One region of the Streptomyces sp. TE5632 genome, then DNA from elsewhere that is predicted to be linked to it. Evidence: riboswitches for the same ligand, from Rfam matches in the RefSeq annotation. Region 1 holds a riboswitch; each other region holds the start of a gene.
What was found. Region 1 has a riboswitch for glycine ahead of cycA (D-serine/D-alanine/glycine transporter). Riboswitches for the same ligand answer to the same signal wherever they lie in the genome.

Region 1 (5,240 bases):
CGCAGGGTCACATCGCCGAGCGAGGCCAGGGAGTTCTCGGTGACCGTGCACGGCACCCGGTACGGCAGGTACCCCTCGGCGAACACCGCGAGCCGGTACTCCCCCGCCGGAATTGTGGCCACGAACGATCCGAAGGGGTCCGTCCCGCCCTCGACCATGGTGCGTCCCACGGTGTCGCTGACCGCGAATCGGGCGTGCGGCACCGGCTCGTTGGCCGGGCTGAGGATCCGGCAGCTCAGCACTCCGGCATTCGAGGGAGTCTGCACAGCTGCCAGGGGGCCCGTCTGATGCTGTTTCGTTCGGCTTGCCAACCAGCGGCCCATCATGTGCGACACCCTCTGCGTAACGTCAAGAACACCGATCGCCGGACGCATATTCGATCACCCCGAGGCTTTGGATGCAATAGGCAATTACCCTGATCCTTTTCAACCTGGCCGCGTGGTCGGGGCGTTGGCGGGGGAGGCCTCTACGGGACAACGAAACTCCTGGTAGATGGGTTCTCGACCAAGATCACCCGTGTCCGCCAGGAGCTTCGTGCGCTTGTCTACCCGTCGTCGATTGATCTGTCCAGCCACACCCTGAACCGCCCCGGGTTTCGCAGAGTCCGGTGACCTTGCCTCAAGCGGGACTTCGGGATGGCTTCTTGGCGCCGCCACCCCTCGCGTTCGCACCAAACGGCCATGCCCCGTACGGAGCCACGACGGCAAACGGCTCGCCTACGTCCGCGGCCGCAAAAAGGGGACGATCCCGGCGGCCGACGCACAGGGCCGACCCGGTTTCGGGAGCGGCCCGCACCCGCGGGAAGGTGCACGCGATCCTGAAACGCCGCCCTACCCGGAAGTAAACGATCAACGTTCGCGCAGGTCTTGACCGGCTGCCGGTGCGGGCCTAGCCTCACATCGCCGCTCATCCCGCTGCGGGAGAGCACCGGGTCAGCCAGACCCGGGCGCCGAAGGAGCAACACCTCCCCGGAAACTCTCAGGCACCCCTACCGCTCGGGCAGGCACCTCTGAAAAGCAGGCGCTCCCGCGCCTCGCCCACGGTGCAAGCCGCGAACTTCCGCGGCGAAGCTCTCAGGCCCCATGACAGAGGGGGAGGCTCCACTCGGCAGCGCGGGTTCCTGCCCGTGCCCGACCTTTGAGGACCCCCCGATGGCTTTCTCGTTACCCCGCCGCCGGCCGCCGGCTGCCCGTCGGCATCCCGACTGAGCTCCGGCTTTCCCACCCACGGCCCTCCCTCATGGGCCCACACCCCTTGAAGGCGTGTCCGGCGTGTCCGGCGTGCCCGGCACCCCGCCGGCCGCCCCACCACTCATGCCGACTCTTTGTGCCCACTCGCTCCTCCCATGCGTGTGCGGCCGCATCCCATGACACGTCTGTCACGGCCCGCACGCACCAAAGATCCACGAGGTTCGCACATGCACGACAGCAGCAAAGCCGTCCCGACCACCGCCCCGGCACCCGGGACGGAGCCCGCGACGGAGCCCGGACAACCCCCCTCCCCCGCGGGCGAACAGCACCTCTCCCGGCAGTTGTCCAACCGGCACATCCAGCTGATCGCGATCGGCGGCGCCATCGGCACCGGCCTGTTCATGGGGTCGGGCAAGACGATCTCACTGGCCGGCCCCTCGGTGATCTTCGTTTACATGATCATCGGCGCGATGTTGTTCTTCGTGATGCGGGCGATGGGAGAGCTGCTGCTCTCCAACCTGCGCTACAAGTCCTTCGCCGACTTCGCCTCGGACCTTCTCGGACCGTGGGCCGGCTTCTTCACGGGGTGGACCTACTGGTTCTGCTGGATCGTCACCGGCGTCGCCGACGTCATCGCGATCGCCGGGTACGTGTCGTACTGGTGGGGAGGGCTCGCGCTGTGGATCCCGGCACTCGCGGCGGTCGTCCTGCTGATCGTTTTGAACCTGCCCACGGTGAAGGCGTTCGGTGAGACCGAGTTCTGGTTCGCACTGATCAAGATCATCGCCATCGTGACACTGATCGTCGTCGGATTCGGCATGGTACTGGGCGGCTTCCAGGCACCCGGGGGCGCCACCGCGAGCTTCTCCAACCTCTGGAACGACGGCGGCTTCTTCCCCACCGGCCCCATGGGGTTCGTCGCGGGATTCCAGATCGCGACCTTCGCCTTCGTCGGCATCGAACTGGTCGGCACCACTGCGGCGGAAACCAAGAACCCGGAACGGAACCTGCCCAAGGCGATCAACTCGATCCCGGTACGCGTGATGCTGTTCTACGTGGTGGCCCTGATCGCGATCATCACCGTCACACCCTGGCGCCAGATCAGCGCGGACCGCAGCCCCTTCGTCGTGATGTTCACACTGGCCGGCCTCGGCATCGCCGCCTCCGTGATCAACTTCGTGGTGCTGACCTCTGCTGCCTCGTCCGCGAACTCGGGCATCTACTCCACCTCACGGATGGTCTACGGCCTGGCCCAGGAGGGCGACGCGCCGGCCCGTTTCGGCAAGCTCACCTCCAGGAAGGTACCGGTCAACGCCCTGCTCCTGTCCGGCCTCTTCCTGCTCCCCGGTGTCGTCATGGTCACCATGGGCGACTCGATCATCGAGGCCTTCACGCTGGTGACCACCATCTCGGCCCTGCTGTTCATGTTCGTCTGGTCGATCATCCTGATCTGCTACCTGGTGTACCGCAAGCGCCGTCCTCACCTGCACGAGGCGTCGACGTTCAAGATGCCTGGCGGCGTCGTCATGTGCTACGTCGTACTCGCCTTCTTCGCGTTCCTCGTCTGGGCACTGACCCAGAAGGAGGACACCCTGCAGGCGCTGCTGGTGACCCCGGTGTGGTTCGTCATTCTCGGCATCGCGTGGACAGTGCTCCGTCACCGCCGCCGTCAGGTCCGGCAGACGGCGTCCCCGGCCGACTCCCCGGAACAGCCCCTGCGCTGAGACGACCTCACCACATGAGGGGCCCCGCAGGCTCGCCACCCGAGGCGAAGCTGATCCGGCTCACCGGCACGAACCGCCCAACCTCTGGCTGCGTGGTGTGACGGGCTGTACTGGCTGGGGCGGGACACGGTCGTTGTGTGGTTGCGGGACGGCGCCGCCCTCCCAGAACCTGGGTTCTGGGAGGGCGGCGGCGTGCTTGGAGCCGGCGGTGCCCGTGTCGCCCGGTGCCTCTCACAGGATGCCGGGTGGTGGAATCCGTCGCTAAATGGATGAGGGGCTTCGTGCCGCCCGGGCAATGAACGAGTACGCAGGGAAAGGCTGGGACACGGCATGCAGAAGCGCAGTCTGCGGGACCTCCAGGTATCGGCCATCGGCCTGGGGTGCATGGGCATGTCCGCCTTCTACGGATCCACCGATCGCGAGGAGGCGATCGCGACCATCCGGCGCGCCCTCGACCTCGGGGTGAACTTTCTCGACACCGCGCAGATGTACGGGCCGCTCACCAATGAGTCACTCGTCGGCGAGGCGATCCGGGGACATCGCGACAAGTACGTGATCGCGACGAAGTTCAACTACCGGATGGACAACGCCGTACCCGGAGACATCAGCACGGTCGGCCCCCAGGACGGCTCGGCCGAGCACGTCCGGAGCTCGGTCCACGGCTCCCTGCAGCGGCTGGGGACCGACCACATCGACCTGTACTACCAGCACCGGGTCGACCCGGACGTACCCATCGAGGAGACGGTCGGCGCGCTGGGCGAGCTGGTCGCCGAGGGCAAGGTGCGGTACATCGGCCTGAGCGAGGCGAGCGCGGAGACCGTCCGGCGCGCCCACGCCGTGCACCCGGTCACCGCGGTGCAGAGCGAGTACTCGCTGTGGTCACGGGACGTGGAGGCCGAGGTGCTGCCCGCCTGCCGGGAGCTGGGCATCGGCTTCGTCCCGTATTCACCGCTCGGCCGCGGTTTCCTCGCCGGGCGGTTCACCTCGCCGGACGAGCTGGACGCGGACGACTGGCGCCGCGAGAACCCGCGCTTCCAGGACGCCAACCTGGAGGCGAACCTGCGGCTGGCGGCCAAGGTGAAGGAGATCGCCGCCGAGAAGGACGTGGCCCCGGCCCAGTTGGCCATCGCCTGGGTGCTGGCCCAGGCCGAGGGCCTGGTGCCGATCCCGGGCACCAAGCGCCGCACCTACCTGGAACAGAACGCCGCCGCGGTCGGCATCGCGCTGACCGAGGACGACCTGGCCCGCATCGACGCGGAACTGCCCGAGGCGGCGGGCGAACGATATGACGAGGCAGGGATGCGAACCATCAATCGCTAGCCGGGGCTCGGCAGCGGCTGCCAGGTTCTGCGTCCGGCGGCTGCGCAGCTCATTCGCACGGATCCGGCCGATCCTCGCACACCGACGCCGGATCGTCTCGTACGAGACGATCACCTCGCGCTCGAACATCAGCTCCTCGACTTCCCGGAACAACAGCGGGAACCGGCCATGACGGCTGCCACCCGTTTGGCCCCGTTCGCGCGCGGGCGCCCCCCGGCACCTTCCGTGCGTTCCCCGGCCGGCCTGTGGCTCCACCGCGGCCGACAGCACCGCGCCGCACACCTGTACGCCATACTGTCCCAAAAGGCGCGAAACGTCCGGCGAGTTCATGGAGGCGGACCCATGCAGGACAACGCCGAGCACGACGAGGACCCCGTCGAGGAGCACGACCTGGACGACGGCGAACCCAGCGCCGAGGACGAGTCGGCCACGGCCCACGAGGACACCGACGCTTTCGGCGGTGAGCCGGCCGACGCGGCTCCTGACGTCTTCCTCGACGTTCCTGTGCTGAAGGTCGACCAGATCGACTTGGACGTGGAGGACCTGCGGGCGCATGTCTCACTGCAGGCCGAGGTGTTGGACCTGTTGAAGTTGAACGTGGGCGCCGACGTCGCACTCGGCAGGGTGCACCTGGGCATCTCGGGTGTGGAGGCGCAAGCCCAGCTCAAGGTGCGCCTCCACAACGTCGTGACGATTGTCAACCGGGTGCTGACCACGCTCGATCGCAACCCGGAGATCGTCCAGGAGTTGGCACGCGGGGTCGGTTCCGCCGTACAGGACGTCGGTGGCGGTGCCCGCCAAGCCGTTGGTGAGCTGGGCACGGGCGCGGGAAGGGCCGTCGAGGACGTCGGCCGGGGTGCCGGGTCCGCCGTACAGGACGTGGGACGCGGCGCCGGCGGTGCGGTCGACGACCTGGGACGCGGCGCCGGGAGGGCCGTGCAGGACGTCGGCGGTGGCGCCGGGCGAGCGGTGGAGGACGTCGGTGCCGGGGCGAGCCAGGCCGTCG
Region 2 (5,240 bases), on a different contig from region 1:
AGCGTGTCGACACCGGGGAGACGCTGATCGGGCCCAACCCGGCGGACGAGCTGGCGCGGCGGAGGAACCGCGCGGTCTGAGCCGTCGGGGCCGGCTGAGCGGCCCGTGTCGTCCGGGGCGGCCGGTGGCCGGCCCGTGCGGCAGGGCATTGTCAGTGGCGTAGGGCAGCATCGGAGATGTGAGATCCGCGCCTACCATCCTGCATCTCGACATGGATGCCTTCTTCGCCTCGGTGGAGCAGGCGTCCAAGCCGAGCCTGCGAGGGAAAGCCGTGGTGGTGGGCGGGCTCGGACCGCGTGGAGTGGTCGCCACCGCCTCGTACGAGGCCCGGCTCTTCGGCGTGCGTTCCGCGCTGCCCATGGCGCAGGCGCGGCGGCTCGCGCCGAACGCGGCGTATCTCGTGCCGCGCTTCGCGTTCTACCGGTCGATCAGCGACCAGGTGATGGGGCTGCTGCGGGCGCTGTCGCCGCTGGTGGAGCCCTTGAGCCTGGACGAGGCGTTCGTGGACCTGGAGGCCGGCGGGGCGGCCTGGGACGAGCGATCGGCCCGGCTGGCCGGGGCAAGACTGCGCGCGGACATACGGGCGGTCACCGGGCTCACAGGGTCCGTCGGGCTCGCCGCCTCCAAGATGCTGGCGAAGATCGCCTCGGAGCAGGCGAAGCCCGACGGGCTGGTGCTCATCGAGCCGGGGAGGGAGCGGGCCCTGCTGGCGCCGCTCCCGGTCAGGACGCTGCCGGGAGTGGGGCCCGCCACCGGTGACCACCTGCGCAGGGCCGGGATCCACACGGTCGACGAGCTCGCCGAGGCCGGGGAGGACGAGCTGGTGCGGTTGCTCGGCAAGGCACACGGACACGCGCTGTACGCCATGGCTCTGGCACGGGACGAACGGCCCGTGGTGGCCGAGCGGGAGACGAAGTCGGTGTCGGTCGAGGACACGTATGACGTGGACATTCACGACCGGGTGCGGGTCGGCACAGAGGTACGACGGCTCGCCGACCGCTGTGTGCGCAGACTGCGGGGAGCGGGGCTGGCGGGACGGACCATCGTGCTGAAGGTGCGGCGCTACGACTTCTCGACGCTCACCCGGTCCGAGACGCTGCGAGGGCCCACGGACGATCTGGCGGTGGTGCGCGAGGCGGCGGCGCGGCTGCTGGACTCGGTCGACACGACAGGCGGAGTACGGCTGCTGGGCGTGGGAGTCAGCGGACTCGCGGACTACACCCAGGAGGACTTGTTCGCACAGGCGGCGGGAGGCAGGGGGGAGGAGTCGCCGGGCGAGGAGGGCCAGATGGCCGCACCCACGGAGGAAGAGCAGCGGACGAGCGCGGAGCGGCGCTGGCCGGCCGGGCACGATGTACGGCACACCGAGTACGGGCACGGGTGGGTCCAGGGCAGCGGCTTGGGGCGGGTCACGGTCCGGTTCGAGACGCCCGACTCGGCGGTGGGACGGGTGAAGACCTTCCGTACCGACGACCCGGCCCTGCAACCGGCGGACCCGCTGCCACTGGTGGATCGAAGTCCCGGGGAGAGCTAGAGGCCGCGGGTCGGCGCGGAGACTAGCGACGGCTCGGGGGCGAGTCCCGGGGGCATGGATCCGGGGCACTCGCAGGTGTGAGGGGGCCGCGGGCTTCGTGCTCCCGACTCCGGGGGCCGTCAGGCCGGGCGGTCGTCGCGGTCGGCGAGTTTGCCGAAGTCGTGGTCCGGAAGCGGGGGAGGCGCGGAGATGTCCAGACCGTAGTGGTGGTAGAGCTGGAGTTCCTGCTCCGGGGAGAGGTGGCGGCCCACGCCGAAGTCGGGGGCGTCCTTGATCAGGGCGCGTTCGAAGGGAATGTGGAGGCTGCCGTCGATCAGCTCGCTCGGCTCCAGGGGGACGAAGGCGTCCCTGCTGAACAAGCCGGTGCGTATCGCCGCCCACTCGGGTACGCCGGTGGCGTCGTCGAGATAGACCTCGTCGATGGTGCCGATCCGGGTTCCGTTGCGGTCGAACGCCTTGCGGCCGATCAGGTTGCGCGGATCGATGTCGGTCTGCACGGGCCCTCCACTGGTCGCAATCCGCAATCATTCGTCAGCACTACGAAACGGCACAATTGGTCCGGCGGCCACTCGAAGGTCCGGGGGTTGCCCTCGCTGGTACGCTGGCAGCGGCTGCTGACCCCGTGCGGGAGAGTCCTCCGGACACCATCGGAGGACGCCGAAGGAGCAAATCCTCCCCGGAAACTCTCAGGCCCACGTACCGCATGGACGAGGTCACTCTGGAAAGCAGAGCGGGTGTCGACGGCTCCCGCTCTCACCGACGGTGAAAGCCGGACGCCCTGCGGCGGTCCGGTGAAGCTCTCAGGTTGAGATGACAGAGGGGGAGGCCGTCCGGGCACCCGTCATGGTGCCCCTCGAAGGTCGTCAGACCAGGAGGCCTCCGCAATGACCGCCCACCGCATTCCCCTCTCCGAGCTCGAACAGGGAACGCCCTTCGAGCAGCGTCACATCGGCCCCGACCACGAGGCCCGCGCCAAAATGCTTGCGCAGGTCGGCTACGGCTCGCTCGACGAGCTGACGGCCGCGGCGGTCCCGGATGTGATCAAGAACGCCGACGCGCTCGACCTGCCGGGCGCCCGGACCGAGCCCGAGGTGCTGGCCGAACTCCGATCGCTGGCCGACCGCAACGAGGTGCTCGGCTCCATGATCGGGCTCGGGTACTACGGGACCTTCACGCCGCCCGTCATCCTGCGCAACGTGATGGAGAACCCCGCCTGGTACACGGCCTACACGCCGTACCAGCCGGAGATCTCGCAGGGACGGCTCGAGGCACTGCTGAACTTCCAGACCATGGTCGCCGAACTGACCGGCCTGCCGACCTCCGGGGCCTCACTGCTCGACGAGGGCACGGCCGCCGCCGAGGCGATGGCGCTGTCGCGGCGCATGGGCAAGAACAAGAACGGCCTGTTCCTGGTCGACGCGGACGCGCTGCCGCAGACGATCGCCGTGATCGAGACCCGTGCCGAGCCGACCGGCGTCGAGGTCGTCGTCGCCGACCTGAGCGAGGGCATCCCCGCCGAGATCGCCGAGCGCGGGATCAACGGCGTGCTGATCCAGTACCCGGGCGCCTCCGGAGCCGTACGCGACATCAAGCCGGTGATCGACCGGGCGCACGAGCTGGGCGCGCTGGTCACCGTCGCCGCCGACCTGCTCGCCCTCACGCTGCTGACGTCGCCCGGCGAACTCGGCGCGGACATCGCGGTCGGCACGACACAGCGCTTCGGTGTGCCCATGGGCTTCGGCGGGCCGCACGCCGGATACATGGCCGTGCACGAGAAGATGGCGCGCAGCCTGCCCGGACGGCTCGTCGGTGTCTCCGTCGACGCGGACGGAAACCAGGCCTACCGGCTCGCGCTCCAGACCCGTGAGCAGCACATCCGCCGTGAGAAGGCCACCAGCAACATCTGTACCGCCCAGGTGCTGCTCGCCGTGATGGCCGGGATGTACGCCGTCTACCACGGTCCCGAAGGATTGCGCACCATCGCGTGGCGCACCCACCGTTACGCGACCGTCCTCGCCGAAGGGCTCCGGGCCGGCGGCGTGGAGATCGTCCACGGCTCCTACTTCGACACGCTGACCGTGCGGGTCCCGGGGCGGGGTGCCGAGGTCGTCGCCGCCGCGCGGGACAACGGCGTCAACCTGCTTCTCGTCGACGCCGACCACGTCTCGATCGCCTGCGACGAGACCACCACACGGGCCCGGCTCGCCGCCGTGTGGAGCGCCTTCGGCGTCGAGGCCGACGTCGAGACCCTGGACGCGGCGGCGCCCGACACCCTGCCGGACGCCCTGCTGCGCACCGACGAGTACCTGACGCACCCCGTCTTCCACCAGCACCGCTCCGAGACCGCGATGCTGCGCTACCTGCGCCGGCTCGCCGACCGTGACTACGCGCTGGACCGCGGGATGATTCCGCTGGGCTCCTGCACCATGAAGCTCAACGCGACCACGGAGATGGAGCCGATCACCTGGCCCGAGTTCGGGCAGCTGCACCCCTTCGCGCCGGCCGAGCAGGCCCAGGGCTACCTCACGCTCATCCACGAACTGGAGGAGCGTCTCGCCGAGGTCACCGGCTACGACAAGGTGAGCCTCCAGCCCAACGCGGGTTCCCAGGGCGAACTGGCCGGGCTGCTCGCCGTGCGCGGCTACCACCGGGCCAACGGCGACGAGCAGCGCACCGTCTGCCTCATCCCGTCCTCCGCGCACGGCACCAACGCCGCCAGTGCCGTCATGGCCGGGATGAAGGTCGTCGTCGTGAAGACCGCCGAGGACGGCGAGGTCGACATCGACGACCTGCGGGCGAAGATCGAGCAGTACCGCGACGAGCTGTCGGTGCTGATGATCACGTACCCGTCGACGCACGGTGTGTTCGAGGAGCACGTCGCCGACATCTGCGCGGCGGTGCACGAGGCCGGCGGCCAGGTGTACGTGGACGGCGCGAACCTCAACGCGCTGGTCGGGCTGGCCAAGCCCGGACACTTCGGCGGCGACGTCTCGCACCTGAACCTGCACAAGACCTTCTGCATCCCGCACGGTGGCGGCGGTCCCGGCATGTCGGCCCGGTCGGCGTGCGGGCGCACCTGGCGCCGTACCTGCCGAACCACCCGCTCCAGCCCGGGGCCGGGCCGGAGACGGGGATCGGGCCGGTCTCGGCCGCCCCGTGGGGCTCCGCGGGCATCCTGCCCATCTCGTGGGCGTACGTCCGGCTCATGGGCGGCGAGGGGCTCAAGCGGGCCACCCAGGTGGCGGTGCTCAGCGCCAACTACATCGCCAAGCGTCTCGAGCCGCACTACCCGGTGCTCTACACCGGCCCCGGTGGGCTGGTCGCGCACGAGTGCATCATCGACCTGCGCCCGCTGACCAAGGCGACCGGCGTGAGCGTGGACGACGTGGCCAAGCGGCTGATCGACTACGGCTTCCACGCGCCGACGATGTCGTTCCCGGTGGCGGGAACGCTGATGATCGAGCCGACCGAGTCCGAGGACCTGGCCGAACTCGACCGGTTCTGCGAGACGATGATCGCGATTCGCGCGGAGATCGAGAAGGTCGGTTCCGGCGAGTGGCCCGCGGACGACAACCCGCTGCGCAACGCCCCGCACACCGCCGCCGCGCTCGGCACGGAGTGGGAGCACCCGTACAGCCGTGAGGAGGCCGTCTTCCCGACCGGTGTGAGCGCGGCCGACAAGTACTGGCCGCCGGTGCGCCGTGTG
Region 3 (5,240 bases), 2.2 Mb from region 1:
TCCAGTGTGCGCGATGCCCCGCCCGTACGAACAAAAGCGTACGAAATTGCGAAAAATGCGAAACTACTTCAGACCCGGGTACAGCGGGTACTTCTCGGCGAGCGCCGTCACCCGGGCCCGGAGCGCGTCGACGTCGTAAGACGGCTTGAGCGTCTCGGCGATCACGTCCGCCACCTCGGCGAAGTCCTCGGCCGTGAAGCCGCGGGTGGCCAGGGCGGGCGTGCCGATCCGCAGACCCGAGGTGACCATCGGCGGGCGCGGGTCGTTCGGGATCGCGTTGCGGTTGACGGTGATGCCGACCTCGTGGAGACGGTCCTCGGCCTGCTGCCCGTCCAGCTCGGAGTCGCGCAGGTCGACCAGGACCAGGTGCACGTCCGTGCCGCCGGACAGCACGTCCACGCCCACGGCCTTGACGTCGTCCTTGACCAGGCGCTCGGCCAGGATGCGGGCACCCTCCAGGGTGCGGCGCTGCCGGTCCTTGAAGTCCTCGGACGCGGCGACCTTGAAGGCGACCGCCTTGGCCGCGATCACGTGCTCCAGCGGGCCGCCCTGCTGGCCGGGGAAGACCGCGGAATTGATCTTCTTGGCCAGTTCGGCCGTGGAGAGGATCACACCGCCGCGCGGACCGCCGAGCGTCTTGTGCGTGGTCGTGGTGACGACGTGGGCGTGCGGGACCGGGTTCGGGTGCAGGCCCGCCGCGACCAGACCGGCGAAGTGCGCCATGTCGACCATGAGGTACGCGCCGACCTCGTCCGCGATCCGGCGGAACGCGGCGAAGTCCAGCTGACGCGGGTACGCCGACCAGCCGGCGACGATCAGCTTCGGCTTGCTCTCCTTGGCCAGCCGCTCGACCTCGGCCATGTCGACGACTCCGGTGTCGTCCACGTGGTACGCGACCACGTGGTAGAGCTTGCCGGAGAAGTTGATCTTCATGCCGTGGGTCAGGTGCCCGCCGTGCGCGAGGTTCAGGCCCATGATCGTGTCGCCGGGCTTGAGCAGCGCGAACATCGCGGCGGCGTTGGCCTGCGCACCCGAGTGCGGCTGCACGTTGGCGTGCTCGGCGCCGAAGAGTTCCTTGACCCGGTCGATGGCGATCTGCTCGATCACGTCGACGTGCTCGCAGCCGCCGTAGTAGCGGCGGCCGGGGTAGCCCTCGGCGTACTTGTTGGTGAGGACCGTGCCCTGGGCCTCCATGACCGCGACCGGGGCGAAGTTCTCCGAGGCGATCATCTCGAGGGTGGACTGCTGACGGTGCAGCTCGGCGTCGACCGCCGCCGCGACGGCCGGGTCGAGCTCGTGCAGCGGGGTGTTCAGAAGCGACATGGGGTTACGTCCTCCTCAGCCCTGGACGAAGGCGTCGTACTCGGCGGCCGAGAGCAGGTCGGCCGGCTCGTCGCTCACCCGCACCTTGAACAGCCAGCCGCCCTCGAAGGGGGCCGAGTTCACCAGCGACGGGTCGTTCACCACGTCCTCGTTGACCTCGGTGACCTCGCCGGTGACCGGGCAGTACAGGTCGCTGACCGACTTGGTCGACTCCAGCTCGCCGCAGGTCTCACCCGCGGTCACGGTGTCGCCGACCCCGGGGAGCTGGACGAACACGATGTCGCCGAGCGCGTTGGCCGCGTGCTCCGTGATGCCGATCGTCGACACGCCGTCCTCGGCGGCCGTCAGCCACTCGTGTTCCTTGCTGTAACGCAGCTGCTGGGGGGTGCTCATGATCTGGATCCTCCTGTGTGCGAGGGACCGCCGGGATCGACGGCGACGAAAGGGAGTGAAGGGGGTGAAGGGAGTGAAGGGGGGTGAAGGGGGGGTGAAGGGGGTGGGAGGTTACGGGACCGGCCGATGCGGCTGTGTACGCGACCCACGTCCTACGACGGTGTCACTTCTGCCGCTGGTAGAACGGCAGCGCCACGACCTCGTACGGCTCGTGGCTGCCACGGATGTCCACGCCCACGCCCGGGGTACCCGGCGCGGAGTGCGCCACGTCGACGTACGCCATCGCGATCGGCTTGCCCAGCGTCGGTGCGGGCGCGCCGGAGGTGACCTCGCCGATCACCTCGCCGCCGGCCACCACCGGGTACCCGGCGCGCGGGATCCGGCGACCCTCGGCGACCAGACCCACCAGAGCGCGGGGCGGGGTCCGCTCGGCGCGGGCGGCGGCCTCGGTCAGGGCGGCACGGCCCACGAAGTCGCCCTCCTTCTCGAACTTCACGACCCGGCCGAACCCGGCGTCGAACGGCGTCAGCGAGGCGTTCAGCTCATTGCCGTACAGCGGCATGCCGGCCTCCAGGCGCAGCGTGTCCCGGCAGGCCAGCCCGCACGGGGCCAGCCCCACGCCCTCGCCCGCCCTGGTCAGCGCCTGCCACACCTCGACCGCGTGCTCCGGCGCGACGAACAGCTCGAAGCCGTCCTCGCCGGTGTAGCCGGTACGGGCGATGAGCGCGGGGACGCCGGCGACCGCGCCGGGCAGGCCGGCGTAGTACTTCAGGCCGTCCAGGTCGGCGTCGGTCAAGGTCTTGAGGATGCCGGCGGCCTCGGGGCCCTGCACCGCGATCAGCGCGTACGCGTCGCGGTCGTCGCGGACCTCGGCGTCGAAGCCCGCCGACCGCTCCACGAGGGCGTCCAGCACCACCTGGGCGTTGGAGGCGTTGGCGACGACCAGGTACTCGGGGGCCTCGGCCTCACCGAGCCGGTAGACGATCAGGTCGTCCAGGATGCCGCCGTCCTCGCCGCAGATCATGGTGTAGCGGGCGCGGCCGGGCTTGACGGTCCCGATGTTGCCGATCAGGGCGTAGTCCAGGAACCGCGCCGCCTGCGGGCCGGTGACGGTGATCTCGCCCATGTGCGAGAGGTCGAAGAGGCCCGCCTTCGTGCGCACGGCGTTGTGCTCGTCGCGCTCGGAGCCGTAGCGCAGGGGCATGTCCCAGCCGGCGAAGTCGGTCATCGTGGCGCCGAGCGAACGATGCAGGGCGTCGAGCGCTGTCCGGCGAAGTTCGGTACTGCTCATCGGTCGGTCTCCCAGGGCGATGGGGTCCCCGCCGGCCGGGGCCGAGCACGGGGAGGGTGAGGACGTTCCTCCCCATCTGTCATCGGAACCTGAGAGGTTCGCCATGACCGTCCGCGCAGGGGACGTCACGGCTTGCACCTTGGGTGGAGCCGCCGGGAACTCGCACGGCGGCCCGCTTTTCAGATGTGCCTGGCCCGCGCGGTAACGGTGCCTGAGAGATTCAAGGGAGGTACTTGCTCCTTCGGCGCCCCGGCGAAACGTGCCAGGGACTCTCCCGCGCGGATTCAAACGGCCGGTATGCAGTTGGCGCGCTCATCATTGCACGCATCGCGAGGCTTCGGCAGGGGGACCTTTCTCTCGTACGCACAGGGTGTTCAAGCCTGTACGGACGGCTGTGACAGGTCTGTGTCGGGAAACGGACGGAATGAAGAGGCTCCGCCGTTACCTTCTCTTTACACTCGGCGGGGACGGTGCTCAGGCGCCTGCCCCAGGGGAGGACTCACGGTGAACAGGACCACGGCGTACGCCACCACGGGTGTCGCGCCGCCCGGGCAGCAGGCCCCCTCGGCCGGGGAGGCCCGCGGCGCGCTGCCGGCGCCCGTCGTCCGCGACCTGCGCGAGTGCGCCGGCCGCAGTCCGCACGCCCTGCTCTTCGGCCCCCGCGACCTCGTCGTGGTCACCGGACTGCCCGGCAGCGGGAAATCCACGCTGATGCGGCGCGCGGTGCGCGGTACCCGGATCGACTCCCAGGACACCCGCGACCGCTGGGACCGCCGCATGCCGCGCCTCCTGCCGTACGCGGTGTACCGGCCCCTGGTCCGCCTCGACCACTACGCCGGGCTGAGCCGTGCCCTGCGCACCGGCGAGGGGGTCGTCGTGCACGACTGCGGTACCCACGCCTGGGTGCGCCGCTGGCTGGCCCGCGAGGCCCGCCGCCGGGGTGCGGGGCTGCATCTGCTGCTGCTCGACGTCCTCCCGGAGCAGGCGCTGGACGGTCAGCGTGAGCGCGGCCGCGGCGTCTCCCGGTACGCCTTCCTGCGGCACCGCACCGCCGTCGACCGGCTGCTGCGGTCCGTGGAGCGCGGCGCCCCGCCCGCGGGCTGCGGCTCGGCGATCCTGGTCGACCGGGACGCGGCGAACGCGCTGCGCCGCATCGACTTCACGGGCTGACGGCCGCACGGCTGACGGCCCCGGCGCGGCAGCGGTTAGCCTTTTCAGCCACAGCAGTGGTTCCAGGCAGGCGGTAGGCAGATGGACTTCCCGGCGGGCTTCTCCGCGGACTTCCCGGCACAGACTCACCCCCATCCGCACGGAGGATGGCCCGGCAATGAGTTGGAGGAGGTGCTCTCCGCCTCCCTCGGCGTCCCCTCGGCGGACGGCCGGATCATCGAGGTGCTGGGCAGGAGCTTCGTCTGGGTTCCGCTGCCGAACGGCGGCGGCCCGCACAGCGGCCCGCTGGACCTGCCCACCCTGGAGATCGAGGGACAGGCGTACGTCCCGGTCTTCAGCTCCGAGGAACAGTTCCGCCAGGTGGTCGGCTCCCACATGTCGTTCACCGTCGCGCCCGCGGTGGAGTTCGCGCGGGGTCTGCCGCCGCAGGCCGGGATCGCGGTGAACCCCGGCGGCGTGGTCGGCGTCCCGCTGCCGCCGCCCGCCGTGGCCGAACTGTGCCGGGCCGGACGCGGCCCGCTGGACGGTCCGGAGGGCGGCGGCCGGGTCAAGCTGTTCGAGCCCGACTGGCAGGACGATCCGGTGGACTTCCTCGCCGCCGCGGGCGCGGAGTTCGAGGCGATCGGTGTCGTCAGCACCGCCCGCCGCTGCCTCGCCGAGATCGAGACCGAGGACCCGGTGCTGTTCGTCGGGGTCGAACTGTCCCAGTGGGAGGGGGATCTGCGGACCCTGCCCGGTGACGCCCTGGGCCGCGCGCTGGGCCTCCGGCCGGTGAAGTGGCCCGTCAACCTGGTCCTCCTGGACGTGGCCCAGGACCCGGTCGGCCAGTGGATGCGCGACCGCGTCCGCCCCTTCTACCAGCGCGAGGGCTGATCCGCCCGGCGGAGCGAGTGGGAGGCCGTCCGTCCGTCGGCTCGCCGGTGCCCGGCGGACGGGCGGAGCCCCCGGGCCGCGGGCGGCTTAAGCTAGGTTCGTTGGCTGGGGCGAGGGTGTTGTACGGAGGGGCGATACAAAGTGAGCGCTGGCACCGCGGCGGCCGGGCAGGTCGAGCACATGCTGCGCC

Region 2: another riboswitch for glycine. It lies ahead of gcvP (aminomethyl-transferring glycine dehydrogenase); the one in region 1 lies ahead of cycA (D-serine/D-alanine/glycine transporter).
Region 3: another riboswitch for glycine. It lies ahead of gcvT (glycine cleavage system aminomethyltransferase GcvT); the one in region 1 lies ahead of cycA (D-serine/D-alanine/glycine transporter).

Annotation. Positions count from the first base shown of each region.
Region 1 is NZ_JBSSEA010000003.1:6,254,832-6,260,071, reverse strand. Features, by position in the region: gene ACVW19_RS33820 (YceI family protein) at 1-326, opposite strand, end outside; glycine riboswitch at 908-1,004, shown strand; glycine riboswitch at 1,005-1,096, shown strand; gene cycA (D-serine/D-alanine/glycine transporter) at 1,418-2,914, shown strand; gene ACVW19_RS33810 (aldo/keto reductase) at 3,245-4,234, shown strand; partial or broken gene ACVW19_RS33805 (IS6 family transposase) at 4,268-4,399, opposite strand; gene ACVW19_RS33800 (hypothetical protein) at 4,577-5,240, shown strand, end outside.
Region 2 is NZ_JBSSEA010000001.1:357,843-363,082, reverse strand. Features, by position in the region: gene ACVW19_RS01865 (MerR family transcriptional regulator) at 1-80, shown strand, start outside; gene ACVW19_RS01860 (DNA polymerase IV) at 179-1,534, shown strand; gene ACVW19_RS01855 (PRC-barrel domain-containing protein) at 1,654-2,031, opposite strand; glycine riboswitch at 2,150-2,246, shown strand; partial or broken gene gcvP (aminomethyl-transferring glycine dehydrogenase) at 2,419-5,240, shown strand, end outside.
Region 3 is NZ_JBSSEA010000003.1:4,016,308-4,021,547, forward strand. Features, by position in the region: gene glyA (serine hydroxymethyltransferase) at 64-1,323, opposite strand; gene gcvH (glycine cleavage system protein GcvH) at 1,339-1,716, opposite strand; gene gcvT (glycine cleavage system aminomethyltransferase GcvT) at 1,880-3,007, opposite strand; glycine riboswitch at 3,074-3,196, opposite strand; glycine riboswitch at 3,197-3,294, opposite strand; gene ACVW19_RS23690 (AAA family ATPase) at 3,512-4,177, shown strand; gene ACVW19_RS23695 (enhanced serine sensitivity protein SseB) at 4,259-5,050, shown strand; gene ACVW19_RS23700 (enhanced serine sensitivity protein SseB C-terminal domain-containing protein) at 5,231-5,240, shown strand, end outside.